DNA from 3 places in the Amycolatopsis sp. NPDC049252 genome. Region 2 is predicted to be linked to each of the others. Evidence: riboswitches for the same ligand, from Rfam matches in the RefSeq annotation. Region 2 holds a riboswitch; each other region holds the start of a gene.

The links. Region 2 has a riboswitch for S-adenosylmethionine ahead of ACGFMK_RS22290 (aminotransferase class V-fold PLP-dependent enzyme). Riboswitches for the same ligand answer to the same signal wherever they lie in the genome.
Region 1: another riboswitch for S-adenosylmethionine. It lies ahead of thrC (threonine synthase); the one in region 2 lies ahead of ACGFMK_RS22290 (aminotransferase class V-fold PLP-dependent enzyme).
Region 3: another riboswitch for S-adenosylmethionine. It lies ahead of ACGFMK_RS00395 (methionine ABC transporter ATP-binding protein); the one in region 2 lies ahead of ACGFMK_RS22290 (aminotransferase class V-fold PLP-dependent enzyme).

What each region holds. Positions count from the first base shown of each region.
Region 1 is NZ_JBICSQ010000006.1:183,111-186,374, reverse strand. Features, by position in the region: gene ACGFMK_RS11910 (EamA family transporter) at 1-10, opposite strand, end outside; gene rpsT (30S ribosomal protein S20) at 364-624, shown strand; gene holA (DNA polymerase III subunit delta) at 681-1,661, opposite strand; SAM riboswitch class I at 1,797-1,930, shown strand; gene thrC (threonine synthase) at 1,944-3,209, shown strand.
Region 2 is NZ_JBICSQ010000019.1:122,419-125,682, reverse strand. Features, by position in the region: gene ACGFMK_RS22300 (potassium/proton antiporter) at 1-674, shown strand, start outside; gene ACGFMK_RS22295 (M23 family metallopeptidase) at 864-1,520, shown strand; SAM riboswitch class IV at 1,614-1,728, shown strand; gene ACGFMK_RS22290 (aminotransferase class V-fold PLP-dependent enzyme) at 1,767-3,104, shown strand; gene ACGFMK_RS22285 (hypothetical protein) at 3,121-3,264, shown strand, end outside.
Region 3 is NZ_JBICSQ010000001.1:76,593-79,856, reverse strand. Features, by position in the region: gene ACGFMK_RS00405 (transglycosylase family protein) at 1-311, shown strand, start outside; gene rsmA (16S rRNA (adenine(1518)-N(6)/adenine(1519)-N(6))-dimethyltransferase RsmA) at 651-1,490, shown strand; SAM riboswitch class I at 1,628-1,718, shown strand; gene ACGFMK_RS00395 (methionine ABC transporter ATP-binding protein) at 1,926-2,939, shown strand; gene ACGFMK_RS00390 (DHA2 family efflux MFS transporter permease subunit) at 3,003-3,264, opposite strand, start outside.

The DNA.
Region 1 (3,264 bases), on a different contig from region 2:
TGGTGTTCACAGGACCCCTTACGGGTTTTCGCGCGCGCGAAAACCCGGGTCCTCCAGGCTTTTGTCCCGTCAGATGAACGGCAGGCCGTCCGGACCCGCCGATGGTGCCGCTCGGACCAGACCCACCGGTTCCTGGTTGTCCTGCTGGCTGGGGCGGACCGGTGACGGAACCCTAGGCACTACCGCCGTCCACCGTACTCCCGGTGATCAGCGCCTCGCCGGACGCGGTCGCGGGCGGTCCGAGCTGGGCTGTTAAGGTTGACGCTCGTTGCCGTGCGGCATTCCGTCATGGAGGAAACCCGCTTTTCGCGGGGCCACACGAGCGCGGCGGCGGATCTCACCGAGTGAAAGCAGGAGCGCCTCATGGCCAACATCAAGTCGCAGATCAAGCGCATCACCACGAACGAGAAGGCGCGTCAGCGCAACCAGGCGATCCGGTCCTCGGTGAAGACCGCGATCCGCAAGGTCCGCGAAGCCGCCGACTCCGGTGACAAGGCCAAGGCCGTCGAGCTGCAGCGCGACGCCGCCCAGAAGCTGGACAAGGCCGTCTCGAAGGGCGTCATCCACGCCAACCAGGCCGCCAACAAGAAGTCGGCGCTCGCGAAGCGCGTCAACTCGCTCTGAGCCGACTGACTGATTTTCTGGAGAAGCCCCGGCCCCGGCCGGGGCTTTCTTCATGGTCAGCGGTCGCCCTTGGCCGCCGCCACCTGCAGGACAGCCCGCTCCAGCGCGTAGCCCGGGTCCGCCGCGACGCCCTTGACCTCGGCGTTCAGCCGGGCGACCACCCGCATCGCGGTGGCGAGGCCGTCCTGGTTCCAGCCGCGGGACTGGCCCTGCGCCTTGCGGACCTTCCACGGCGGCATGCCCAGCTCACCGGCCAGCTGGTTCGGGTTGCCGCGGCCCGCACCGGAGACACGGGCGATCGTGCGGACCGCGTCGGCCAGCGCGTCGGCGACCAGGACGTGCGGGACGCCGAGCTGCATCGCCCAGCGCAACGACTCCAGCGCCGCCGACCGGTCACCGCTCACCGCCTTCTCGGCCACGGCGAACCCCGTCACGTCGGCGCGGCCGCGGTGGTAGCGGTGCACGGCGTCGGCGTCCACGACGCCGCCCGCGTCCGCCACGAGCTGCGTGGCCGCGGAAGACAGTTCCCGCAGGTCGGAGCCCACGGCGTCGATGAGCGCGGCGACCCCGGCCGGGTCGATCTTGCCGCCCGCCCGGCGCACCTCGTGGCGGACGAACTGCTCCCGCTCGGCGGGCTTGGTCATCTTCGGGCACTCGGTCACCTCGGCGCCGGCCTTCTTGAGCGCCGCGGGGAGCGTCTTGCCCGCTTTGCTGCGCCCGCCGCCGGTGTGCACGACGACGAGCACGACGCCGTCCGCCGGGTCCTTCAGGTACGACGCCACGGCGTCGGACAGCTCCTGCGAGATGTCCTGCGCCGACTCGAGGACGATCACCCGGCCCTCGCTGAACAGCGACGGGCTGACCAGTTCGGCCAGCTCGGGCGCTGTGAGATCGGACACCCGCGCCCGCGTCAGCTCGGCCGTCGCGTCCATCGCGCGGGCGGCGGCGAGCGTGTCACGGACGGCCCGCTCGATCAGCAGTTCTTCCTCACCCAGGACCAGGTGCAGCGGGGCCGGGGCGGTGGCTTGCGCGGTCACCCCGGAATCTTCTCACTTGCGCGATCGTGCGCCCGCTCCGGTGATGTCGAGCGGACACCATGGCACGGCTCGAGGGCCATGTCGTACGGTGTCTTCGAGGCAGCGCTCGTTCGGTGCGCGCCGAAAACTGAATACCGCTCATCCAGAGGGGCAGAGGGAACGGCCCGACGAAGCCCCGGCAACCGGCGTACAGCCTGTCATCCCGCGATCGCGGGGTAGCTGACGACCACGGTGCCAATTCCGGCCCGCTTCGGCGGGGCAGATGAGGAAAGGAACCTCGCGATGACCGCAACCCTCGGCACGACCTCCACCACCAAGACCCCGGATCTCGGACCGGCCGTCGAACTGGTGTCGAAGGAAGAGGGCCACCGGCAGCCGCTCGCCCCCGAGTTCGTCTCCGCCGAAGACTTCTCGCCGCTCGAAGTCGCCTACGACTTCGGCCGCGTCCGCCGCGAAGACATCGAGGCCGGCCCCAAGAACATCTGGCGCTACAAGAAGCTCCTCCCGGTTCCGTCCAACATCGAAGAGATCCCGAACACCGAGCCCGGCGCGACGCGGCTGATCCGCGCCGACCGCCTGGCCAAGGAGCTCGGCCTCAAGCGCCTGTGGGTCAAGGACGACACCGGCAACCCGACGCACTCCTTCAAGGACCGCGTGGTCGCCGTCGCGCTGGCCGCGGCCCGCGAGTTCGGCTTCGAGGTGCTCGCCTGTCCCTCGACCGGCAACCTGGCCAACGCCGTCGCCGCCGCGGCGGCGCGCGCGGGCTGGAAGTCGGTCGTGCTGATCCCCAAGTCCCTCGAGCGCGCCAAGATCCTCACCACCGCGGTGTACGACGGCGACCTGATCGCAGTCGACGGCAACTACGACGACGTCAACCGCCTCGCCACCGAGCTGGCCGGCGAGCACCCGAGCTGGGCGTTCGTGAACGTCAACGTCCGCCCGTACTACTCCGAGGGTTCGAAGACGCTCGCCTTCGAGGTCGCCGAGCAGCTCGGCTGGCGGATCCCGCCGCAGATCGTCGTGCCGATCGCCTCCGGTTCGCAGCTCACCAAGGTGGACAAGGGTTTCCGCGAGCTGGGCCAGCTCGGCCTCGTGGACGCCAGCCCGTACAAGGTGTTCGGCGCCCAGGCCACCGGCTGCTCGCCGGTCTCGGCCGCGTTCCGCGCCGGCCACGACGTCGTCCAGCCGGTGAAGCCGGACACCATCGCCCGCTCGCTGGCGATCGGCAACCCGGCCGACGGCCCGTACGTGCTCGACATCGTCAACCGTACCGGTGGCTCGATCGAGGACGTCACCGACGAAGAGGTCGTCGAGGGCATCCGGCTGCTGGCCCGCACCGAGGGCATCTTCACCGAGACGGCCGGCGGGGTCACCGTCGCCACGGCGAAGAAGCTGGTCGAGACGGGCAAGCTGGACCCGGACGCCGAGACGGTGCTCCTCATCACCGGCGACGGCCTCAAGACCCTCGACGCCATCGAGAACCACGTGGGCCCGAAGGCGACCGTGCCGGCGTCAGCCGCGGCCGTGAACGAGGCCCTCGGCTACTGACGTCTCCCCGCCGGGGCGAGCCAGGCTCGCCTCGGCGGGAACGCGGTGCGGGACA
Region 2 (3,264 bases):
GGCTGGCGCAGATCGGGCTGTTCGTGCTGCTCGGGCTGTTCGCCTCGCCGAGCCGGCTGCTCGAGACGCTGGTGCCGGGACTGGTCGCGGGTGCGGTCGTGCTGCTGCTGGCGCGGCCGATCTCCGTGGTGCTGTCGATGCTGCCGTTCCGGCTGCCCTGGCGGGAACAGGCGTTCCTGTCGTGGGCCGGCCTGCGCGGCGCGGTGCCGATCGTGCTCGCGATGATCCCGCTGTCGGAGGGCCTGCCCGGTGCTCAGCGCCTGGTCGACGCGGTGTTCGTGCTGGTCATCGTGCTGACGCTGCTCCAGGGCGCGACCCTCGGCCCGCTCGCGCGCTGGCTCGGGCTGTCGAAGAAGTCCGAGGCGTACGAGATCGACGTCGACTCCGCGCCGCTGGACGAACTGGGCGCCGAGCTGCTGCAGGTCCGCATCCAGCCGGGCTCGAAGCTGCACGGCGTCTACCTGTCCGAGCTGCGACTGCCGGTGGGGGCGACGGTCAGCCTGGTCGTCCGCGAGGGCGCGGGCTTCACCCCGCAGAAGACCAGCCGACTGCAGGAGCACGACCAGCTCCTGGTGGTCACGACGGCCACGGTCCGCGACGACGTCGAGCGCCGGCTGCGCGCGGTGGACCGCGCCGGGCGCCTGGCCCGCTGGCGCGGCGAGTCGGGCATCTGACCGGGGGCCCTTCGTCCGTGGCGACCGGCGTTGTCCGGTGCTTGTCCGATCTCCGCGCCTACCTGGTGATCTTTTCCCGCAAGGGTGAATGACTCTCACCAAGATCTTCCCGCGTTCCTCCTTTTGGCTTACTCTGCGCTCCATTCGTTAGCTCGAATGGGTGAGCAGAGAGCCAAAGGAGTACGCAGGGTGATCACACTTCACGTGCGCGCAGCCGGTCTAGTCGCGGCGGCCGTCCTGGGGCTCGGGCTCGCCGCCGTCCCGGACGCGGCCGCCGAGGTGGGGCCGTTTCCGGTGCTGGCGCTGCCGTTCAAGGCCGGTCAGCAGGTGTACTCGGCCGGCATCCACTCCGACGACGGCAGCACCGGCGTGAAGAACGCCCTCGACCTGAGCCCGGCCGACAAGACCGTGCGGGCGCCGCTGGCCGGCACGGTCCACCTGCAGCACTGCGCGGGCGGCGACTGGGTGACCATCGACCACGCCGGTGGCTGGCGCACCGGGTACTACCACATGGAGGGCATCAAGGTCACCGACGGTGAGCAGGTCGAGGCCGGCGACGTGCTCGGCTCGACCGGCAACGCCCTGCCGTGCGGCGGCAGCAGCACCGGCGCGCACGTGCACTTCACGCTCTGGACACTGCCGGACGCGGCCGCCGAGAACTGGAACGGCCTCGCCTACAGCCAGGTCTCGACGACGGTCGCGGCGGCGCACGGCGAGCCGATCGACGGGAAGACGTTGGGCGGCTGGCTTTTCACCGCGGGTGCGGACCAGTACACCGGCACCGCGACGCACCTTTCCGACCGCATGGTGACGCAGCTGCCGGGTCACTTCCGCGCGAAGCTCTGACCCTTCTCGGATCTTGCCGGGCTTGTGAGCGGCGTCTCAGAATGTGAGGAGGGGTCTGGCAGCCACGCCGATTCTCGGTTACCTTTTGTGTCAGGTCATGAGTGCCAGCGTCAAGCCCCGGCTTGCTGGCCGGCAACCCTCCTTCCGCGGTGGGGTGCCCCGGGTGAGGACCGGGCCGGTCGCGCCGTGCGACGGGCAAGCGCGGGCCCCTCGCCGGGGGTCCCCCGGATCGCCGAGGAGGCACCGATGACTCTCGCCATCGACCGCACCAGCACCCCCGAAACCCTTGCGCCGCAAGCCGTTCCGACGGTGGCGGGTGCCTCGCTGCGGGTGCCGCTCGTCACCGGCGGCGACATCGGTTACGCCAACCTCGACCACGCGGCGAGCGCGCCGTGTCTCGACGCCGTGCGCTCGGCCGTCGACGAGTTCCTGCCCTGGTACGCCAGCGTCCACCGCGGCGCGGGCTTCGCGTCGCAGGTCTCGACGAAGCTCTACGAGCGCACCCGCGACACCCTGCGCCGGTTCGTCGGCGCGCGGAAGACCGACACGGTCGTGTTCACCCGCAACACCACCGATTCCTTCAACCTGCTCGCCCGCAGCCTCCCGCCGCGCACCTCGGTGGTCGTGTTCGACACCGAGCACCACGCCGCGCTGCTTCCGTGGCCGGGCCCGAACGTCCGGCGCCTGCCGACCCCGCGGACCCGGCTCGCCGCGGTGTCCGCTGTGGACGAAGCGCTCGCGGAATCCCCGCAGGGACCCCGGCTGGTCGTCGTCACCGGCGCGTCCAACGTGACCGGCGAGCTGCTCCCGGTGGCGGAAATCGCGGCGGTGGCCCGGAAGCACGGCGCCCGGATCGCCCTCGACGCCGCCCAGCTCGCACCGCACCGCCGGGTTTCCCTGCGGGACCTGGACGTCGACTACGTCGCGCTGTCCGGCCACAAGCTGTACGCGCCCTTCGGGGCGGGTGCGCTGATCGGCCGCGCCGACTGGCTGCGCGCCGCCCGCCCGTACCTCGCCGGCGGCGGCGCGACCAAGCTCGTCACGGAGGACGCCGTCGTCTGGAACACCGGCCCCGAGCGCCACGAAGCCGGTTCCCCCAACACGGTCGGCGTGTACGCGCTCGGCGTCGCCTGCGAAACCCTGAGCCGGAACTGGGACGCCGTCGAAGCGCACGAGCAGGCGCTGCTCACCCGGCTGCGCAAAGGGCTCGAGAGCGTCCCGGGCTGCGCCGAGCTGCGGCTGTTCGACGCGCCGGTCGACCGCGTCGGCACGGTCAGCTTCGTCGTCGACGGCTTCGACCCGGGCTGGCTCGCGGCGGTTCTCTCGGCGGAGTACGGCATCGGCGTCCGCGACGGCGCCTTCTGCGCCCACATCGCGGCCCGGCGCCTGATCGCCGTCACCGGCGGCGAAGGCCGGCAGGCGGTCCGCGTCAGCCTCGGCCTGGGCAGCACCGAGGAGCACGTCGACCGCGTGCTGCTGGCCCTGCGCCAGATCGTCGCCCGCGGCGCCCGCTGGGAGTACACCAAGGCGGACGGCCGCTGGGCCCCCGTCGGCGACCCGCGGGAGCTGCCGCCGTTCTGCTGAGCGTTAACCTGGGCCGATGGGGAGGCACTGGGTTCCGTTGGCGTTGCTGGGTTTCGCAGAGCTGGTCCTGGTCACGGTCGAGCTGTTCGAGCGCTCGGCCGTGGCCGCGGAACTTTCGGAGCACCTGCCGGCAGCGGGGCGGTACTACGAGGGCCTGTTC
Region 3 (3,264 bases), on a different contig from region 2:
TCACTCCGGCCAAGCCGAAGATCATCCACGTCGGCACCAAGAAGGCCGCGACCCCGGACATCGGCGACGGTTCCGCGTGGGACCGCATCGCGCAGTGCGAGTCGGGCGGCAACTGGGCCATCAACACCGGCAACGGCTACTACGGCGGCCTGCAGTTCGACAAGCAGACCTGGAACGCCTACGGCGGTTCCCAGTACGCCGCGCTGCCGAGCCAGGCTTCGCGTGAAGAGCAGATCGCGATCGCCGAGAAGGTCAAGGCCGGACGCGGCGGCAGCTACAGCGCCTGGCCGGTCTGCGGCAAGAAGGCCTGATTTTTCTTTCTTCCCGAAACGGCCCCCGCCTCCCGGCGGGGGCCGGTTCGCGTGCGGGACGAGGCATCACCCGTGATCCCCGGGGCATCACACGTGTCCCAAGGGCATCACGCGTGTCTGCCGAGTCATCACGGCGATGCCCGCCCAATCACGCGAGATACCCGCCTGATCACGCGAGTTCCGCCTCCAAGCACGTGAGTCACGGGTCTGATCACGTAGGTCGACTGCTCAAACACGCGAGTCGACCCTCTGGGTACGTGAGTCGACTGGCCGGGTGCGTGGTCGATGCCTCCGGGCGGGCGTGCGGGGTTGCCGGACCACGCTGGGTAAGCTCACCCGGTGGTTGAACTGCTGGGACCTGCCGAGATCCGCGGGCTGGCGGCCGAGCTCGACGTGCGGCCGACGAAGAAGCTCGGGCAGAACTTCGTGCACGATCCCAACACCGTCCGGCGGATCGTCGAGCTCGCGCACGTCGGGCCGGACGATGTCGTGCTCGAGGTCGGGCCCGGGCTCGGCTCCCTGACCCTCGGGCTGCTCGCCGCCGGGGCGCGGGTCGTGGCCGTCGAGATCGATCCCAAGCTCGCCGAACGCCTTCCGAAGACCGTCGCCGAGCGCGGGCCGGATGTCGCGGGGCGGCTGGACGTCGTCGAGGCCGACGCCATGCGCGTCGCGAGCGGCGACCTGCCCGTCGAGCCCACTTCGCTCGTGGCCAACCTGCCCTACAACGTCGCCGTGCCGGTGGTGCTGCACCTGCTCGCCGAACTGCCCTCCCTCAGGTCCGGGCTCGTGATGGTCCAGACCGAGGTCGCCGACCGGATGGCCGCGGGCCCGGGCAGCCGGATCTACGGCGTCCCGAGCGTCAAGCTCGCCTGGTACGGCCCGGCACGCAAGGTCGCCGCCGTGCCACGCTCGGTGTTCTGGCCGGTGCCGAACGTCGACTCGGCGCTCGTCGCCTTCGAGCGCGGTGACGCGCCGGCGTCCGAGGACCGGGATCGGCTGTTCGGCCTCGTGGACGCCGCGTTCTCACAACGCAGGAAGACCCTCCGCGCCGCGCTCGCCGGCTGGGCGGGGTCGGCCGAGCGGGCCGGCGAACTGCTGGTCGCCGCCGGTATCGACCCGAAGACCCGCGGCGAGCAGCTGGACGTGCACGCCTTCGCCCGGCTCGCCGCCGTTCGCTGACGCGTCCACACGGGTCGCGTCGCGGCCGCGTGAAAATACGCCCTCCGTGGTGCTGATCCCGCGATTCGGACACCTCCAGTCGTGTGATCTGGCCCAGCAGGCTTGCTTTCGCTCCTCGGGATCGGTTTTACTCAATACGTCCATCCCGAGCGACTGAGAGACCTGGCTCGCCGAAGTCGCAGCAACCACCCTCCGCAGGGCAGGTGCTACCGCCAGGACCGATGGAGGCCGTCCCGATGAAGAGGGTTGCTCGCCCGCTGCTGCTGACCAAACGCCGCGTAGTCGACGAGGGTCGCCGCTCCGTGACCGCATGTCGACGCTCCAACTGAGCTTGATCGACCCGTCACACCTCTTCTTCATGCACCGTCCATAGAGGACGGACACTCGCTTGCGGCCGGACGCGTACAGCAACGCGCCCCGTTTTCTGGAGCCTTCGTGATCACCGTCGAAAACCTGTCCAAGTCCTTTGCCCTCAACGGAAATCCGGTCGTCGCGCTGCGCGACGTGAGCGTCGACGTCCAGGCCGGCTCACTGTTCGGCGTGGTCGGCCCGGCCGGGTCCGGCAAGTCCGTCCTCGCCCGGTGCATCGCGCTCCAGGAGCGGCCCGACCGCGGTGTCGTCCGGCTCGACGGCCTCAACACCGGCACCCTCGACGGCCGGCGGCTGCGCGAGATCCGCCGCCAGCTCGGCGTTGTTGGCACCAAGCCGGAGCTGATCGCCGAGCGGACCATCGCCGGCAACATCGCCTCCCCGCTGGAGCAGCTCGGCGTCGACGGCCCGCAGCGCCGCAGCAAGGTCGGCTCGCTGCTCGACCTCGTCGGCCTGACCCCGCGCGCCGCGCAGCGTCCGGGCGAGCTGACCGCCGGGCAGCTCCGTCGCGTCGCCGTGGCGAAGGCGCTGGCCGCGGCCCCCGCGGTGCTGCTCGCCGACGACCCGACCGCCGGCATCGACCCGGAGGAGGCCGGCGCCGTGCTGACCGTCCTCGACCGGGCGCGCGCCGAGCTGGGCGTCACCATCGTGGTCACGACGCCGGACGCGAGCGTCGTCCGCCGCGTCTGCGACGACGTCGCGGTGCTCGAAGACGGCACCGTCGTCGAGCGCGGCACCGTCCTCGACCTGGTTTCTGACCCGACGAGCCGCACCGCGCAGGCGCTGCTGCCGGCCATCGAGACGACCCGCTCGCAGGCGTCGCGCTACGACCGCTCGGTCGACGTCGTGCTGGTCGGCTTCGCGTCGGTCGGTGCGCTGCTGCCCGAGGCCGCGGGCCGCTTCGACGTCGAGTTCGCCACCATCGGCGGCGGCCTGACCCGGATCGGCGACACCCCGGTGGGCCGGTTCCGCCTGGGTGTCCGCGGCGAGCGGGCCGACGCGGCGCTGGCGTGGGTCGCCGAGCGCGGCGGCCACGTGACGCACACCGCGCGTGGCCCCCAGGGCGTCGCCGCAGCCTGACCCGAAGTGCCGTGAATGGCCCATTGAGGGACTTAGAGTCCCTCAATGGGCCATTCACGGCTTTCAGCGGGTGCCGCGCGGGAGCAGCAGGAGGGCGGCGAGGGCGGCCGTGGCGACCAGGGCCGCCGCCCAGGCCGCAGCCGTCGTGTAACCGTGGACGATCGCCGCCGACGTGGTCAGCCCGGCTGCCGCCGCGGTGGCGATCGTGTTCAGCGTCGCCGTCCCCAGGGACGCGCCGACCTGCTGTGACGTCGTGACGAACGCCGACGCGGCCCCCGCGTCCCGCGCGCCGACGTCCCGGGTCGCGACGTTCAGCACCACCGGC